2 regions of the Oceanobacillus sp. AG genome follow, and region 1 is predicted to be linked to the other one. Evidence: predicted binding sites of a transcription regulator. Region 1 holds the regulator's gene; the other holds the start of a gene.
What was found. Region 1 encodes NrdR, which represses ribonucleotide reductase genes. Its sites were predicted from a motif close to AACACNATATATNGTGTT; they were not measured.
Positions count from the first base shown of each region.

Region 2: nrdD (anaerobic ribonucleoside-triphosphate reductase) is a predicted target of NrdR. The motif match lies at 2,887-2,904, and genes of this name have one in related genera.

Region 1 covers NZ_WOWT01000033.1:10,213-15,017, reverse strand. The annotation lists gene dnaI (primosomal protein DnaI) at 1-469, opposite strand, end outside; gene GN217_RS15640 (replication initiation and membrane attachment family protein) at 495-1,850, opposite strand; gene nrdR (transcriptional regulator NrdR) at 1,867-2,349, opposite strand; gene GN217_RS15630 (glyceraldehyde-3-phosphate dehydrogenase) at 2,808-3,842, opposite strand; gene coaE (dephospho-CoA kinase) at 4,017-4,625, opposite strand; gene mutM (DNA-formamidopyrimidine glycosylase) at 4,639-4,805, opposite strand, start outside.
Region 2 covers NZ_WOWT01000014.1:90,871-95,675, forward strand. The annotation lists gene mmgD (citrate synthase) at 1-313, shown strand, start outside; gene GN217_RS09335 (bifunctional 2-methylcitrate dehydratase/aconitate hydratase) at 353-1,792, shown strand; gene prpB (methylisocitrate lyase) at 1,826-2,728, shown strand; gene nrdD (anaerobic ribonucleoside-triphosphate reductase) at 2,962-4,805, shown strand, end outside.

The DNA of each region.
Region 1 (4,805 bases):
CATGTTTTGCTTGTTCCAGGAAGTCGAATATCTTTAGGAGCACTTGCGTCCTGGATGAATCATTATCAATATCGGAAAATCTCGCTTGCAAAATCTCTTTTGGCATATATAGACTTTGAATTAATTTATTCTGCTCCTGTTCCTTTTCAGCGAGTAATCTGCTATGGCATTTCTCATAACGGATATGAATTTCATCCCCTGTCACTTGCAGAATAGGCGAATATCCTTGAATCATGTTTTTACATTCACCAAAGGAAGCACAGTGATCGCATTGCTTTGATTGGGATTTGAACTCATATAGTTTAATCAGGTTTTTATCAATCTCTTCTTGCCCCAATTCCGGGTGAATAGCGAGGAATTCTTTGATTTCTGGATCTTGAAGCAACTCTTGTTTCATTTTTTGATAATTTTCTTTAAAACTTTCGCTTTTGTTCATCCACGCTTTTAAGTTCGATTGTATTGGTTTCACTAAAATCACCCTTTTAAAGACTGGTTTAATTTCCTTCTGAATATTGTTGCAGCAACTTTGCGACCTTCCATTGCTCCTTGTTCATTGCAGGGGATTCTTTCTCTTCTTTTTTCTCTTTATGTTTCCCTGACTTATACCAATCTGGAACAATATCATTATTTGACGCACGCCCGTAATTACCTTGATGATTCCGCTCCCGCTTTGCCTTCGCTTCTTCATAACTGGCCTTTTCCTTCTTCGCAAATTCCATAGCTTCTCTCGCTGTCTGTAATTTCGCCCGAGACCAGTGACTTGCAATCTTCTCGAGATAAGCTCTGGACAATTTCATGTTTGTCTGCAATAGCACATAATGGATGAGAACATTCATAACAGCTGGCGGAAGCCCTTGATTCGTCATCACATCGCTGATCAGCTTCAGATCTTGAGCGGAAGCAGAACTTCCACTTGATAAATCTTCCAGTAATTGTTTCGGCGTAATTGTTTCTAACTCACGAATTAATAAATCTTCTCTTGTAAGTGGCTTTTCCGGTTCTTCCGCTTTGATTACTTGCTTATTAAGTTCTTTCTTTTCCACAAGACGGATTGGCTGACTATTGCTTTTTGCTCGATAAATGTCATGGCAAGCTTGTTTAAATTCTTCCCTGTCGAGATAATTCTCCTCATTTAATGACCAAATAACGGCTTTATCGATCTCAAAGCTTTCCAATTCATAGAGAATGAGCATATGAGCAATCAACTTACGGTTTTCTTTCGTCAGAACACGATAAACAGGGATCATCCGTTGCTTCAGCATCTGTTCCAGCCACTGGAAGTCTACTGTCCCGTCTTCCTCAACGGCTACTGCTTCATCTTCATGAACAGTCACTTGAACCATTCCTTCTTTAGGGGTAGTCTGAAATACTTCCTGGAAATCTGCAGTAATATTCTCGCCAGCTTCCGGTACACTGTCTTTTGCGAAAAGATCTTTTAGCTGGTTGAATTTCTGCTCACCAAGGTGATGATAAAGCAGGGATGAACACATTGCTTCTTCAAAGAAACTTTTTGAATCAAACGGACATTGCAAGTTATACGTGTAAATTGTAAACTCGTCCATTTCTTGTTTAAACGTACGTAATAAGCCGATAGCTTCCAGCTTTAAACGGGCATCATAAATTCTATCTAGTGGCAGCATCATGTAATTCATTAACGTATGATGTGTTTGCGGTATTCCTTCTTCCTGCAAGGATACTTCATTCGTTAGGGTTAAATAAAGCATAAGTGCCTCTGTACCAATAAGCGGTTGGTACAAATGTGTTAATGATTGCAGATAATCAACTGGTAATGCTTTATCCATTCGAACAAAATAACCATCAACAGGTAATAGCTGTCCTATGCTTTTCACTGGATATTCACCCTTTTTATTCTTCCTTTTCCGCTTCATCTTGTTCTTCCACATTAATCAATTCTTTCAATTCATCTAGAAAAACAGTAACATCTTTGAATTGACGATAGACAGAAGCAAAGCGAACATAGGCCACTTCATCAACCTTAGAGAGTCTTTCCATCACCATTTCCCCGATTAATTCCGAGTCCACTTCTGATGAACCAAGATTCCTCAGTCCTTTTTCAACCTCAAGAGCAATCTCTTCCATCGTTTCAACCGGAACTGGTCGTTTCTCACAGGCACGGATTAATCCGCGGGTCAGCTTATCCCGAGAAAATTCTTGACGCATACCGTCTTTTTTAACGACGATTAATGGAACTTCCTCCATCCGTTCAAATGTTGTGAAACGCTGACCACATCGTTCACATTCTCTTCGGCGCCGAATCGCTCTTCCGTCTTCTATCGGACGGGAATCGGTTACTTTTGTATTTTTATAATTACAGTTTGAACAACGCAACTTCGCTCACCTCTCTACCTTCAAACAAGTTTCATTTATTAGGATAGAAGCCTACACTTCTAAATGTAAAAAATAATATATCCTTTATTTTAACATGTTTCCGTAAAATCTTCTATTCGATTAAAATCCGGACATGGCTAGCCCTGGATACCTAAGTTATCACAGCATTTTTATTATCACGCATGAACGGTCTGTATTACCCCCACATCTAAACAGGAGGGAAGCCCAATATGTGAAGGTGGGGGGTATACAGTCCGTAAATACCTGATTCGGTTCAACTAACATTCAGTGGGAAGGGAAGGAATTTCCCACTGAATGAAGTTTCACTTTATAGTTTCTTATACAATAAAAAGATGCATCTTCGTTCGGCTGCCCCCGGAACGGAAAATGCATCTTTATAGCAATTTGATTTATCAGGCATTAACGGTCTGTAATACCCCCACTGAATGAGTTTCACTTTATGAAATTTTAGCAGTTTGTTTGTACAATAGTGATTCACCAACTAGTTTCGCCAAATCAAGGACGCGTGCAGAGTAGCCCCATTCATTATCATACCAAGCAAGGACTTTAATCTTTTTATCCTCCATTACAATCGTTGATAATCCGTCAACGATAGCTGATGAATCGGTAGTTGTAAAGTCGATTGACACAAGCGGATCCTCCGTATAGCTAATGATACCGTTATAGTCCCTTGCAGCCGCTTCTTTAAAGGCACGATTCACTTCTTCCACCGTAACGCTTTCTTCTACATCAACAACTAGGTCAACGAGTGATACGTCTGGAGTTGGAACACGTAAAGCCATTCCATGCAATTTACCATTCAAATGTGGTAATACTTCGCCAAGTGCTTTCGCGGCTCCTGTAGAAGTTGGAATAATGGATTGTGTACAGCCACGGGCACGGCGAAGGTCTTTATGTGGATTATCCAAGTTCTTCTGATCGTTTGTGAATGCATGGACTGTAGTCATTAATCCGTTAACAATTTTGAAACGGTCATCAAGGACTTTTACGACTGGTGCTAAACAGTTAGTTGTACATGATGCGTTTGATACAATATGGTGGATATCTCCGTTATATTCCTCATCATTTACACCGATAACGATAGTTTTATCGATTTCTTTACCAGGTGCCGTAATGACAACTTTTTTCGCACCTGCCTGAAGATGTAATCCTGCTGTTTCATTTGTCTTAAACTTCCCTGTTGCTTCAATAACAACATCTATATCAAGTTCATTCCAAGGCAACTTATCCGGCTCCCTGGAACTGACAAGCTTAACTTCTTTACCGTTAATTTGCAGCGCATTGTCAAGCGCTTTCACTTCCCCTTCAAAAATACCATGAACACTATCATATTTAATTAAATGCGCTAACGTTTCGGGCGGGTAGCTTGCATTGACTGCTACAACTTCAAATTGTTCATCCACCATAGCCTGGCGGAACACCATTCTCCCGATACGTCCAAACCCATTAATTGCAATACGAATTTTACCCATCTTTACCCCATTCCTCCCAATAAGTTATACTTTATTATGTATTACTGCAATTAGTATAACACATTAAACTTGGAATGTGTGCTATTTTCATCATAATCCAGATGTTTTAATATTAAGAAAGTTGGTTACCTTATTCGTATCTTATGCAATCCATTTTATTACGGCACTGCTAAGTCAATTAACTTCAAGTATTTGCCACTTTTCTAGCAACTGCCGCAGCTGTTCATATGTTTCTTCCTTCGTGCTATTATTATTAATTACCGCGTCAGCAAGACTTGCTTTTTCCTTTACTGGCATTTGCGACTGGATGCGTTGCATTGCTTCTTCTTCTGTAAACTCATTTCTCGCCATTAAACGCTGTAACTGAATCTCTTGATCGGCATACACGACGAGAACCTTATCTACAAATTCTTGAAGCTTACTCTCAAACAGTAATGGAATATCCAGAACAACACATTGATTACCCTCACGGATGAAGTGATCCCTTTTCTCAAGCATTTTTTTCCGAATGGCAGGGTGGACGATGCCGTTTAATTGTTTCCGCTTCGTCTCGTCGGTAAACACAATTTCACCGAGCTGTTTCCGGTTAAGCGTCTTATCTTCGAGCAGGATATCCTCTCCAAAGGTTTCAATCACTTCTTTATAAGCGTCTTCTCCTGGCTCCACTACTTCTCTTGCCAATATATCAGCATCGATAACTGGGATGCCAAGTTGTCGAAACATCTTGGCAACGGTACTTTTTCCTGTCGCTATACTTCCGGTTAATCCGATGACTAAACTCAAAAAATCTCACCCCTTAGAGAGGCTGGCACTTGGTACATAAATGTGTTCCTCTGCCAGCCACTTTTATTTTTACTATTTTTTGTCCGCAGTCTGTGCATTGTTCATTTTCCTGGCCGTAGACAAACAGCTTCTGCTGGAACATGCCCATTTCCCCTTCAGAATTCACGTAGGAACGGATCG
Region 2 (4,805 bases), on a different contig from region 1:
GAAGAAAATAGATCCGAGAGCCCTCATTACGAAAGAAGCTCTCCGGCAGCTCTGCATGCGAGATGGCGATTATTCCCTGCTAGAGATGTGTGAAGCTGGCGAGAGAATAATGGAAAGGGAAAAAGGGCTTTATCCGAATTTAGACTATTACGCAGCGCCCGTGTACTGGAAACTGGGAATCCCGATTCCGCTTTATACACCTATTTTCTTCAGTGCACGGACAGCTGGATTAGCTGCTCATGTCATTGAGCAGCACAGTAATAACCGGCTTTATAGACCTCGTGTGAACTATATCGGTGCACGTTACGCTTAGTCAATCATGGATAAAAAATGGAAATGGAGAGGACAAATGATGCTACAAACAGATGATTATCAAAAAACAGACATGTTAATAGAAGAAATCACGGATTATGTATTAAATAAGGATATTACGAGTGAAGAAGCTTTTCAAACAGCGCAATATGTATTACTCGATACGTTGGGCTGTGGTATTTTAGCGCTTGATTATCCTGAATGTACGAAATTGCTTGGACCAGTCGTGCCAGGGACAATTGTTCCGAATGGGGCGCGAGTTCCCGGAACTTCTCATGTACTTGACCCTATTCAAGCAGCGTTCAATATTGGAGCGATGATTCGCTGGCTCGACTATAATGATACATGGCTTGCTGCGGAATGGGGCCATCCATCCGATAACTTAGGCGGAATTCTCGCGGTTGCTGATTACCTTAGCCAAGTAAGAATTCAGAAGGGGAAAGAACCGCTTAAAGTTGAAGAAGTACTGGAAATGATGATCAAAGCACATGAAATCCAAGGGGTGCTTGCGCTCGAGAATAGTTTGAATCGGGTAGGACTTGATCATGTCCTTTTTGTTAAGATAGCATCAACAGCTGTTGTCACGAAAATGCTTGGTGGTGGACGGGAAGAAATAACGAATGCACTTACGAATGCTTGGATTGATAATGGAAGCTTACGAACGTATCGTCATGCCCCGAATACTGGATCACGAAAATCCTGGGCCGCTGGTGACGCAACGAGTAGAGCAGTACGCCTAGCGTTGATGGCCATGCAAGGTGAAATGGGTTATCCAACTGCACTTAGTGCTCCGGGTTGGGGATTCCAAGATGTTTTATTTAATAAGAAAGAACTATTGCTTAGTCAGCCGCTGGATAGTTATGTAATGGAAAATGTGTTGTTCAAAGTTTCCTTCCCAGCTGAATTTCATGCACAAACAGCAGCAGAAGCAGGCGTACAGTTACATCCAGAAGTCGCTAGTCGCTTAGAGGAAATAGATAAAATTACGATTACAACTCATGAATCTGCTATTCGCATTATTGATAAAAAAGGACCTTTGAATAATCCGGCAGACCGGGATCACTGTTTACAATATATAACGGCTATCGCCCTGCTTGAAGGAGATATACGGGCAGAACATTATGAGGATGATTTTGCAGCAAATCCAATCATTGATATTCTGCGTGATAAGATGATCGTCGTAGAAAATAAAGAATATACAAAGGACTATCTAGATCCTGCTAAACGTTCAATCGCGAATGCTGTTCAAGTTCATTTTAAAGACGGGTCATCGACAGAAGAAGTAGAACGCGAGTATCCATTAGGGCACCGCTTCAGACGTGAGGAAGCCATTCCGAAAATAATGGAGAAGTATACGGAAAACTTAGCAACCCATTATACAGATAAACAACGCAAGAAGATTGAAGCGATAAGCTATGATTATGAAAAGTTAGCAAACATGAATGTGAATGAATTTGTTGAGTTATTTCTTATAAATTAATACGTGTCAATGATGGAGAAGGAGGACGCAGGTATGGCGTGGATTGTGGATCAACAGTCAACACAGAAGGAATTAGCTGAAAAATTAAAAGAAGAAATGGAAGCGGAGGATATTTTACAAATACCGGGGGCACATGATGCGATGGCTGCCTTAGTTGCAAGGGACGCAGGTTTCTCCGTTTTATATTTATCTGGCGGAGCTTATACGGCGAGCAGAGGACTGCCGGATCTTGGTATCGTTACATCAACAGAGATAGCAGAACGGGCAAGGGATCTTGTCAGGGCAACGAATTTACCAGTACTCGTTGATATTGATACAGGGTTTGGCGGTGTATTAAACGTGGCACGCACAGCGCGGGAAATGGTGGAAGCAAATGTAGCTGCCGTTCAGATTGAAGACCAGCAGCTTCCCAAGAAATGTGGACATTTAAATGGAAAACAGCTCGTTACGACAGAGGAAATGGTACAAAAGATTAAAGCAATTAAAGAAGTTGCTCCTTCCTTAGTTGTCGTCGCCAGAACGGATGCACGGGCGGTGGAAGGACTAGATGCAGCAATCCGGCGCGCAGCAAGTTATGTTGAAGCTGGTGCCGATGCAATCTTCCCTGAAGCTTTACAAACGGATGAAGAATTCCGTCTGTTTGCTGAAAAAGTGGATGCCCCGTTGCTGGCGAATATGACGGAGTTTGGGAAGACACCATTTATTACTGCAGAAGAATTTCAGAATATGGGCTTCCGTATGGTCATTTATCCGGTAACTTCTTTGAGAGTAGCAGCAAAGGCATATGAACGGATCTTTACCCTAATCAAAGAGCAAGGCTCGCAAGCAGATGGTGTATTTAATATGCAGACGAGAAAAGAACTATACGAAACGATTTCTTATGATGACTTTGAAGAATTAGATCAGACGATTGCGAAGACAGTATTAGAAGACTAGTCTATTGAAAAAGATAGGTGCCAAAGAGGAATTTGCCTCCGCACCTATCTTTTTCAAATTAGTTAAAAATGCAGGGGACCGTGAGTAACCTCACAAAACTGTCAAATAGTCGTACTCTTTTCGACGCAATCTATATATAGTGATGGAAGTCACTTAGTGGTACAATATATTGTGTTAAGGTGAAGGTGGTTCATCAAGTTATGGATTAAAATGTCTAAAGGAGAGGGATTAATATGTTCCAAAGTACAATGGATATTGTTCAGAAATTCACATCACAGCAAGAGAATAAGCAAACAGATTATTTAAGACATGAAAATAGTAATTATGTCTATTCCTTACCACTTTTAAGGCACAATCTAACGAATCATGCAGAGGAAGAATTTTTATTTACACAAATTCTACCACCAAGAATGAAAGAGCTTTATGATGACGGTGTCGTTTATGTCCATGACAAACAGCTTGCCCCGTATTGTGTATCCATCAGTTGTATGGATATCGCGACAAAAGGAATTCCAACGCTTGCTAAAAACATGATTACTTCTAAACCAGCGAAGCGGATACCTACTTTACTCAGGCATTTCAGTAATGTTGTTACATTAGTATCCCAACAGGTTTCCGGTGCGGTGATGTTGGCACAGCTTTCTACCATTACAGCTTCTTATTTATTCGATGAAGAAAGCAGGGGCACTACGTATACTGATGAGGAATTAGCAGAACTGTTTCAAAGTCTGATTTGGGAGCTTAATATGCCGCTTCGGTCCGGAGCTCAGAGTAGTTTTTCAAATATTACGTTAGAGTTTGGGAAGCCGTCTGAGGAAATCAAGGATGAATACGTTGTAATCGGCGGAGAAGGAAGGAATATACAATATAAAGATATTCCAGAGGTTTACTTTGACCGAATGAACCGGGCAATTATTGAGGTAATGAGGAACGGAACAGGAAGCAATGGCATTCCATTTACCTTCCCATTATTAACGGTGCAAATTGATGATTACTTCAATTATGAAAATCCCGTGTTTATCGAACTATTGGATAAAATGTATCAATGGGGTGGTGTCTATTTCGAAAACTTTAAAACAAAGCCATTTGAAGATCCGTATTATAAAACTCTGAATCCGCTAATCCAGGCGAAAGATCCTGAAGTGAGCAGAAGTCTTTGCTGCAGACTGCAAATTAATTTAGAAACGCTCTCGAAAGCGGGAGGAGGCGTGTTCGGATCATCAACCGGTTCAACAGGCGCTGTCCAAGTACTGAATTTAAATATGAACCGAGTTCTTCTGGAATTCGGACATGATATGGAACTTGTGAAAGTGAAGATCCGTGAATATATGGAAGTCATGCAAGAAGCGCATATGGCAAAAAGAAAATGGATAGAAGCGAACAAAGAATTATATCCTACTTTCTTTGCTTATAATAAAGATTTAAAAAACTATTTTAACGTGTTTGCCCTTACAGGTATGAATGAAGGATTAATTAACTTAGGATATCAAGACGGGATGAAAGATAAAGCTGGCAAAATGGTTGCTCATGCTATTATGCAATATATGACCGAGATTGTAAATGAATTCATTGTACGCGATAAAGTTGCCTGCGGGATTGAATATGCACCAGCTGAAAATGCAGCGATTAAATTAGCCCGCCATGACCTGAAATGGGGAAAAGCAAACGAGCGGGAAGTGTTTGTACAAGGTGAAGGAGAGAATCCATATTTGACGAGCGGTTGTATGACGCCATTTTCGGAAGAGGATTTTCTGGAACAGTTGGAGAATAGCGCTGAATTTCAAGGATATGCAACCTCTGGAAGTGTTTTACACCACTTCTTGGAAGCGAAGGTAAAACCGGAAAGTTTGGCGAAATATTTGGATAAAATCTTTGAGAAGCCGATCAATTATATTACATTAACACCGACGATTACTTCTTGCATGGAGTGTGGCCAAAGAATCGTTGCGGAAGATGCAAAAAATATAGATCAGTGTCCGGTCTGCGATTCTGAAGATATTGCGACCTTCAGCAGAGTGATCGGGTATTTGAAAATGATCTCAAGAAACAGGATCCACGTCGATGAGAAGGGCTATTA